3 regions of the Brassicibacter mesophilus genome follow, and region 2 is predicted to be linked to each of the others. Evidence: riboswitches for the same ligand, from Rfam matches in the RefSeq annotation. Region 2 holds a riboswitch; each other region holds the start of a gene.
What was found. A riboswitch is a leader RNA that binds a small molecule or an ion and turns the genes downstream of it on or off. The one in region 2 is predicted to bind cobalamin.

Region 1 (3,294 bases), on a different contig from region 2:
TTACTTTTATTTGTAATGCACTTAAAGCTTTTATTTTATCATAATTAGCTCCAGCCATATCTAATGCAATAATTGGTAATATTATGTTTTCAGGATATGTGTAATTATATCCTATCTTGAAATACCCTGAATCATCTTGAGATTTTACTAATTCATCCACATAATTGTTGCCGTTATAATCTCTTGGATTTAGACCTGCTGCTATTAGGGCGATAATATTTTCTGCATAATCTTCAGGATTACTTGTATATGAATTTATTTTTATATTATCTTTTATCGTACTTTCTTCAATACCACAATGCCTTAACGCTAAAGCTGAATAATAATCTAAGTCTCTATCATCAAAATATGCTTTAGTCTCATCTAATGCATCCTTAACCAAATCTGTAATTAATATAACTGATATGTTAGCAGTTTTAACTACATCCTGGCACTGAACTTTGATGGTTGCATATCCTTTGTTCATTCCTGTAACTTGTCCATTGTTTATTTGTACATTGTCGCTTCCATTAACTATTTCCCAAGTTACAACTGAATCTTGTATTTGTTCGTCATCTTTGTCAAACACTTTTGAATGAAGTTCTATGCTTTCACCTTTTCTTACAGTAACCGTATCTTTAACCTCTTCATCATCTAAATATATCTTTATAGATGCTGGTAATCTGCTTACTACTGTTATATCAATACTTTTTGAAATAGTAGCATTTCCTTCTAGCTGTGCTTTTATAGTTGTACTACCCTCTTTTATAGCTGTTATAATTCCATTTTCTACTTCAGCAACAACAGGATCAGCACTTTGCCAGTTTACTTTTTGACCTGAAACAAGCCTTCCTTGATTATCCACTACAGTAGCTTTTACTTTTAGAGTTTTACCTTCTATAATTTCATTAGTATCAACGCTAAGTAAAATATCTGCTGGAGTATCCCCAACCTCTATCATAAGCTCATGGAACATAGAGCTATCTTTTTTCAAATCTGCAAATGCTGCAAATGCAGCTTCAGTAGATTCTTTAACGTATTTCTTATACCAAGGACTATTATTATATGTACCATCACTATTTTTATATTGTAGCAGCACATCTACCATCGTATTGCCATTTTTTATATAATCTTCTGCTACAGGATTTTCTCCTACTGCTATAAGCGCTTGTATTACTGGACCAAGTATCTCTGGCTCGTCCTTGAAAAATCCAGCATCATCTTTTTGTTTTGATTTTATGTATGCTACGCAATTATCTATTAATGCACTTACTCCGTTTATGCTTTTATGATTTGAAAGTGCTGTCATAACAACAGCTGTTTTTTTCAAATCATCACTGCAGCTGGCTTTGCCGTCTTTAACATTTAAGCTGTTTTTCAATACATCAACTGCTTTTTGTTTATCATAATCTCCACTTGCCATGTCTAGAGCAAGCATACAATATGCATGTGTTTCTATGTCACTATTAAATTCTCCCGTGTTAGGATCCTGCTTTTCTATAAGAGTATCAACATAATTTAGCTCCTCACCATTGCATTGAAAGCTCCTAGGGTCTTTGTCACAGGCAATAGCTTCCATTATGCCCTTGTAACAGTTATATACATTTTTTGTTGAATTATATGTTCTTAAGTTTTTTTTAATGATTTTTATGTCATTATCTAAATTATCGCTAGAATGATTATACGCCATAGCTGGTATATAATCTATTTGATAATCTTTATAAAAACCTCTTAATTCATCTAAAGCTGTATCTACTTTTCTCTCTGTTCCATATACATCTTCAGTAACAGTAGCGCCAGCTTCATATGCATAATTACTATCAGCGTATGAGCTGAATGTAGATACTGGTATTAAACTAAGTGCCATCGAAAGTGCTAATACTAAACTTATTATCTTTTTATACACACTACCCCTCCTCAGTAATTAAAATATTTCTTACTCATAATTAAATATAAAGCATGAATCATCTCCTTTTCTAAACTGTTTAAAAATAGTATTGCAAAACAAAAAACCCTGTCCACATAGGATAGGGTTTATAAACACAGGTAAATAATTAGACATAACTGAATAAAACTAAACAAAATTCAGTCTAATTTTAGTCTGTCTAACTTATAAAAATACACCTATATCTTCCCTTACTCTAAGTCGGAGACTCTAAGAAGAGCGTAATGACAGGTCTTCTGGCTTCCGGGTCATCTTCAGAACTAAACCTTCCCACAATTCAACTTGCAGTGGCTTACTTTAGTCTTCATAACCGGTTACAGCTGCGACTACAGCAGGGGCTTTGCACCCCTTTCCCTAAATCAGTACACTATTTTAAAATATTATTATCTTATATTCTTAAATAAACATCCAATAGTTGGATATGTTTCCAATCACATTATAACACTATCAATATATAAGTCAATAGGAAATATAGAAATTTGTAAAGTCAATATATTAATATTATAGATAATTTTTTGTCCTTTCTCTTCACATTTCTATCATTATTCATGACCATTGTATATAATATTTTAAAAATGGGACAACTACTAATATTAATCCTCTATAGGATCTCCTATTAATAGTCATCACAAATTCTATTAATTACCTGCGCAAGAGCGTGAATACTGCAAAGATTAGCCCAAATATTGTCTCATTGAAAAACTTCATTAAAAGAAAATATCTTAATAAGGCACCAATAGGTTCAGATAATCCTGAAAGAAAAGAATATGCAAATGCTTTTTTCCTACTTATTTATTTTAAGCTTATATTCATTTTTATATATTTGTTTACCCTGGTTTATCTCCAGTAAACATATCGTTCCATATTTTACTTTAAATGATTATATTAACAAACTCTATTTTAAATATATCAATAAAATTTTAAAATAGGTATTGACAATATGGTGTCATGAATTTAAAATAGAATAATATAATAGATTAATAAACAAAATAAAACGCTCTTATCTAGAGAGGTGGAGGGACTGGCCCGATGAAACCCAGCAACCGGTGTTCAAAACACAAGGTGCTAATTCCTGCAGCATTATATGCTGAAAGATGAGAGAGGCTGGCTTTTATCGTCATATAACCTCTTTCATTCGAAGGAGGTTTTTTTATTTGCATTAAATTACATTAGCTATATTTTTTAAAATAGACTATTTTTCTATTTGCAGCTTAGTTTGGCTTGTTCGTTTTATTGCGATAATTCAATAAAGGAGTGAAGTAGTTGATAAAAATAACCAATTTATATAAAACATATGAAAGCAAGAATAACAGTGTAAATGCATTAAAAAACATTAACCTTGAGATAAACAAGGGAGAGATTTTTGGCAT
Region 2 (3,294 bases):
CCTCCAACTTTTAAGTTCATCCATTTAAGACTTCTTATCAGATTTTCATATTTCTTTATAATCATACCTATATATCTAATAGGATGAGGCCAATTAGGTGGATCTCCTATTAGATAATCAAGCAAGCATGCAACTAGTAAAATTAAAATATCATTCATTTATTAACCCCATTATCATTTTAATTTTATCTATATCAGCATTATCTCTTACAACTTGAGCTAGTTTATTATATTCGTTATCTTTTAGCTCTTTATAGCTTAGTAGTCCACTGTTTTCCACTATGCCTTTCTTGTCCTTTAATGTTTTTATGATACTTCTTCTAAAGTCATCATTCTCAAAAATTCCATGAAGATACGTTCCAAAAACATTCCCAGACCTATTTATTGCTCCATCTAATCTTCCATCCTCTAATTCAAATACAGGATGACTGTCACTAAAAACCTCTGTTTTGCCCATGTGAATTTCATATCCAGTAACAAAAGCATCTTTTTTTATATTAAATGAACTCAATTCACTAATTAGCTTACCAGTAACCTGCTTTGTCTGCTTCTTTTCTTTAATAATAGTCTTTGTATCAAGTAAACATAATCCATTAATTCTTTCAATAGATGATTCAATATGGTTAGGATCTTCTACTTGCTTACCTAGCATCTGATAACCACCGCATATGCCTATGATTGGTACACCTTCCCTGTGCTTTTTATATATAGATTTATCTATACCGCTATTAAATACATATTCTATATCCTTTATTGTATTTTTGCTTCCAGGAATAATAATTAAGTCTGCATTATCTAGTTGTTCTCTGCTTGTAACATATGTTACATTTACTCCTTCCTCTATTTCTAGGGGCGTAAAGTCACTAAAGTTTGATATATACGGTGTTCTTATTACTGCTATATTTATATCTCCAGTAGACTTCGAAGCAAATCTATCTGTTACACTATCCTCATCATCAATATTTAACTTCATATATGGTATTACCCCTAAGCAAGGCTTCTTTACAAGCTCCTCAAGCATCTTTATTCCTGGCTTTAATATTTCTACATCGCCTCTAAACTTATTTATCATAAAGCCTTTTATTCTTTCTCTTTCCTGCTCTGTCATCAGCATTATAGTTCCATAAACTGAAGCAAAAACACCACCTCTATCAATATCACCTACTAATATTACAGGTGAATCTATAAGCTCGGCTAAACCCATATTAACTAAATCATTTTCTCTTAGATTTATTTCTGCAGGGCTTCCTGCGCCTTCTATAACTACAACATCAAAGAAAGAATCAAGCTTATTATATGCCTTAGCTATTTCGTCTTTAAGCCCTGATTTGTTATTATGATATTCAGCTGCAGTCATGTTTTTATATACAACTCCATTAAGTATAACCTGACTTCCAACATCACTTGTAGGCTTTAATAGAATTGGGTTCATCTCAACCATTGGCTCAACCATCGCAGCTTCAGCCTGAACAGCTTGAGCTCTACCGATTTCCTTTCCTTCAGAAGTAACGAATGAGTTTAATGCCATATTCTGAGATTTAAATGGGGCAACATTATATCCATCTTGCTTAAATATTCTGCATAGTGCAGCAGTAAGAAGGCTTTTACCTACTGATGAAGCCGTACCCTGAAGCATTATTTTTTTTGCCACTATACCAACTCCTATTTTTTCTATTAATAAAAAAGACTTCTATTAAAACATCCATATATTAAGGAAGCCTTTTTTGAAACCCATTTTACGGAAAGTTTATATTAAGAAAAACTAAAACCTTCCTATGAGCTATAAAAAAAACGCATAGAGGATCTATGCGTTAAATTCATACAATGAAATTAACATGCCCCCCTCCGAAGCAGTCTTACTTATATTTCAAGGCAGGTCTCCTGACTCACAGATCATTTTACTCTCTTTTCCTTCCCAGTTTCCCAGTGGACACCAAAGATTTCATCCCTGTTTACAGTAGCGGGGGCTGTAGAGGCTTTACACCTCTTTCCCTTTTAACTTCTAACAAAGCACCCTGAAACTATTCAGTTTAAAAGTCACTATAATTATAGTTAATATATATTTTTTTGTCAATGGAAAAAGCATCATTTCTTTACTCTGTAGTGCTGTAATTAAAGAACCTTAGATCAATTTCTTCAACGTCGAGTAGGATTGTTTCCTCTATTGTTTCTCTAACACCTTTATCATATTTTATTATAAAATATACATCATAATTGATACCTGAATCATATCTACCAACATCTTTTATTGGACCGGATATACTGCCAAAAGTCTTACTTTCTTTAGACATCAGAACTCCCTCTACGTTTGATGATGCTGATGTATTATATAGAACTTCTTTATCTGAATTGTCTGTTTTAGATACCTTTACCAATTCGACTTCATAGAATTTTACACTATTAATATCTTCTGCATTGCCTTTATACTTAAAAATCCCTTCTCCTGCTTTATATTTATCTGCAGTCAATAATAATTTGCAATCTTCAACTATCCAATTCCCATTTTGGCCGCTTAAGGTATAGTATTTATATTCTTGCTTTTCCTGTTTATTCAGTTCATCTTTGTATCCCTTTATCTTATATAAGCTAAAGATATTAGCTATAACTAGTAAAGAAATAACCAGTATAGAAATTTTTTTAATCAATTAAATCCTCCTTGTGCTTATGCGTAATAATAAATCAGTCAATAATCAATGTGAAGAACCTAACATATTTACATTTTCAGCATTAAATACTATAGTCTTGTAAAAATTCTTGCTGTCTTTATCAAAAACATAATCAGTCATAAGTAATCCTGCTGTTGTTGGCATTACAGTGGTTATATGAAACTCACTTTTTTCTCCTGAAGTATATACCCAGTATTTAAGCTCGCCTAGCTGAACGTATTCATTAAATAAATGGTATTCATTATCTCCATCCTTCACTATTAATGACCAATTTTGACCATCATCCCACATCATATTTCCTTTCTCATCTCTTTGAGCAGCTGTATACATCTCAACATTTTCTAATTCTCCATCATCATCTATATCTATTTCTGTTTTACTTAAAAGTGTAAGTTCTTGTGTATTAATTTTATCATTAGCTATAGAGACAACTTCAGCTTTAACTTCATTATCACCTGAGCTATTCTCATCTACATTATTCTCTTCTGTATCTGTGTCACTAGGCTCCTTTACAATCTCATCCCGCACATTATTGCCCTCTGGTTTATTCAATGTATTGATACCATAAATAACACCACCTATTAAAGCTATCACTAATAATATTATTAAAATAGATTTAACACCTCGTG
Region 3 (3,294 bases), on a different contig from region 2:
GACAAAAAAATCATTTTTATAGTGAATATTGACTTTTTATGAATTCAAGCTATATAGTTAGAATTAAGTATTACAACACAAACATTACTGTACAAGGAGGATATCTTCTTGATTAATAAAATTAGTATTATAAAAAAAGAAGAGCATAAAACGAGCAAATGGTCAGGAGGCACTACAGCACAGCTATTAATTTATCCAGAAGAAGCTGAATATGGTGAACGAAACTTCAAATGGAGGTTAAGTTCCGCTAAAGTTGATGATGAAGAATCTACATTTACATATTTGCCAGGAATATCAAGGATAATAATGATTATTGAAGAAAAGCTTCGGCTTGAACATGAGGGGCATCACACTATTGAATTAAGTGCTTTTGAACAAGACAGTTTTAAAGGTGAATGGACTACAAAAAGCTATGGAAAGGTAACTGATTTTAATTTAATGATGTCTAGTGGATGCTGCGGAAATTTACAGTCTATTATTTTAAAAGAAAAAGTATCTAAAAAAATAATATTTACTAATAAAGTTACCGGAAACTACTCAACAATAACAGATGTATTCTATATAGTAAAAGGGAATCTTGAAGTCGTTACAGAATTAAACAAAATGTATAGACTACAACAAGGCGATATATTCGAAATAACTAGAAAATCCTCAGAAAATACATTCTGCTTTAACTTCAATAATGTCGAATCATGTGATGTTAAACTAATAAGAACATCAATATACTACTAAAATTCATCTTAGAAATATCTAGTATACATTTTTCAAATGCATATTGAATAACTGTCTAAGGCATAATAATTTCGCTAATGTTATTGACATTTAGTAACTTTATGAATAAAATCTATATATAATAAAATGAATAACATTTTTTAGGTGCCCTGTAATAAGGGAGAATAGGGAATCGAGTGAAAATCTCGAACGGGCCCGCCACTGTAAAGGTAAGCCAATACTAATATGCCACTTCTTTATTGAGGGAAGGCAGTACTTTGGTGATGAACCTAAGTCAGGAGACCTGCCTAAGAACTACTAAGCCGCTTCGTGTGAAAAAGCAGGCCTAGGTGAGGATGATGGAAAATCCACGCCATTTTTGGTGTGGATTTTTTTATATTTTAAAATAGGAGGAATATATATGAAAATATTAAATGAAACTCTACAAAAAATAACAGTGTTAAATCAAGAAGCAATGCATGAAGCAAAAGAGAGGATAGATAATTTGATTAAGCCTCAAAGAAGCTTAGGAAAATTAGAAGATATAGCTGTCCAACTATCTGGAATAACAGGAAAACTTCATCCGAGTGTTGATAATAGAGCTATAATTGTTATGGCTGCTGATCATGGTGTGTGTGAAGAAGGTGTTGCAGCGGCGCCTCAGGCAGTAACAAAGATGATGACTTCATATATAGCTAATGGAGTAAGTGGTGTTTGTGCACTTGCAGCACAGGCAAAAGCAGATGTTATAACTGTTGATATCGGAGTAATGGAAGATATAGACGATAAAAACGTTATAAAAAGAAAAGTAAAGCATGGTACTGATAATATGACTAAGGGACCTGCTATGACAAAAGAAGAAGCTATTAAAGCCATAGAAGTAGGAATTGAAATAGCAACTGACCAGATAAATAAAGGAAGAAATTTGCTAGGTACTGGCGAAATGGGTATTGGAAATACTACTCCAAGCACAGCAATAATTTCTGTTTTAAGCGGTATTGATCCTAGTGAAATCACAGGAGTAGGAGCAAATCTTCCCAAAGAACAATTAATAAACAAAATAAATGTAATTAAGAAAGCTGTTGAAATAAATAAACCAAACAAAGAAGATGGAATAGACGTATTAGCTAAAGTAGGAGGTCTTGACATAGCCGGTATGGCTGGAGTAATGATTGCTGGAGCTGCTAATAAAGTACCTGTTGTAGTAGATGGATACATATCTACAGCAGCTGCTCTGATTGCAGCAACTATAGAACCTAAGGTTAAACAATATCTGGTTAGCTCTCATGCCTCCAATGAAAAAGGGGCAAAAACAGCTTCTGACTTACTAGGACTACCAACTATGCTTGACCTTGATATGAGACTAGGAGAAGGCAGTGGTGCGGCGCTTGCTTTTAACATAATAGAAGCTGCTGCATTTATGAATAAAAAAATGATAACCTTTGAAGAAGCAGGAATTGGTGTAGTATAGAAGTAAAATTATATATACAAGAAATAGATATCCGATACATTATCTTCTGTATCGGATTTTCACTATGCCTAATCATTTTTTTAAAAATAACTATAAATATAATGCGATATATGTTTCGATTATGAATAATCTATCCTAGATTAAAGTACTAATTTTCAAAATATTTTTTAAGTCAAAAAATAAATAAGGAAGACTCTTTTCACAGCTCCACCTTTACAACCCTTATACTCAGTTAATTACAACGAAAATCCTTAGAACAGGCTATCTACATCAAATTGATATTCTTATTTGTTTTTATGCATTTCTATACAAAACAAAAGTGTGAACAAAAAGTAGAATCCTGTGTCCGTACTTCTGTTCACACTTCGTCTATTTGTTTTGTAGAGTGTAGACATATCCTCTAGAATAGTTTCTGCCGTTTATATCTTCATTTACACCTATTACAGTACTTAATTAGTACTAATTATTATTAACTCTAATGTAAGAATTATAAGTTTGATCACCATCCAATACTCCTTCTGGATCAGTAAATACTATTAAATCAACAAAATAGTAACCATAATAGTTATAAGAACTTGAACTGCCTACAGTTGTTATTCCAACTAGAGATTGCATATCACTAGTATATGAATCTAAGCCCATTGATTGAGGCTCAAATTCATACTTTACGAAAGAATCATTAATTCCGCCATCTGTTTTTGTTACATCTACTTTTGTACCAAAACTAAAGAGTGTACTAACTCCCCAAGGATATGATACTGAGAATTCTGGTTCATTACTAATGTTTGATTCCGGTACAGTTTTATAAACCGTTCCATCGCTATTCAATATTTTTAAACGAACCTGATCTATGTGTCTAGTTCCTGTACTTCCAGGAATATCTACAATCTCAGCATCTGTTCTAAATTCGGCAAAAGTATGATATTCATCTTGGTCATCAGGTGAATTGGGGTCTTTATATACTACTAAAGAACATCTTACATCTAGTCCTTGAGGATGCGCGTTATAATCTGTTTCTGTACCAGCATGTGTCCACGCTACACCACTTATAGTCATATATGATTCGGCTTCCATAAGAGCACTATAGTCACTTGTAAAAGCTCTATTAAATG

Region 1: another riboswitch for cobalamin. It lies ahead of HNR33_RS19740 (Ig-like domain-containing protein); the one in region 2 lies ahead of HNR33_RS05635 (cobyric acid synthase).
Region 3: another riboswitch for cobalamin. It lies ahead of cobT (nicotinate-nucleotide--dimethylbenzimidazole phosphoribosyltransferase); the one in region 2 lies ahead of HNR33_RS05635 (cobyric acid synthase).

What each region holds. Positions count from the first base shown of each region.
Region 1 is NZ_JBNPXI010000027.1:13,829-17,122, reverse strand. Features, by position in the region: gene HNR33_RS19740 (Ig-like domain-containing protein) at 1-1,885, opposite strand, end outside; cobalamin riboswitch at 2,134-2,303, opposite strand; SAM riboswitch class I at 2,922-3,025, shown strand; gene HNR33_RS19735 (methionine ABC transporter ATP-binding protein) at 3,188-3,294, shown strand, end outside.
Region 2 is NZ_JBNPXI010000003.1:137,927-141,220, reverse strand. Features, by position in the region: gene cbiB (adenosylcobinamide-phosphate synthase CbiB) at 1-158, opposite strand, end outside; gene HNR33_RS05635 (cobyric acid synthase) at 151-1,650, opposite strand; cobalamin riboswitch at 1,854-2,032, opposite strand; gene HNR33_RS05630 (hypothetical protein) at 2,093-2,644, opposite strand; gene HNR33_RS05625 (hypothetical protein) at 2,690-3,294, opposite strand, start outside.
Region 3 is NZ_JBNPXI010000027.1:797-4,090, reverse strand. Features, by position in the region: gene HNR33_RS19690 (HutD/Ves family protein) at 109-732, shown strand; cobalamin riboswitch at 858-1,037, shown strand; gene cobT (nicotinate-nucleotide--dimethylbenzimidazole phosphoribosyltransferase) at 1,133-2,182, shown strand; gene HNR33_RS19680 (hypothetical protein) at 2,642-3,294, opposite strand, start outside.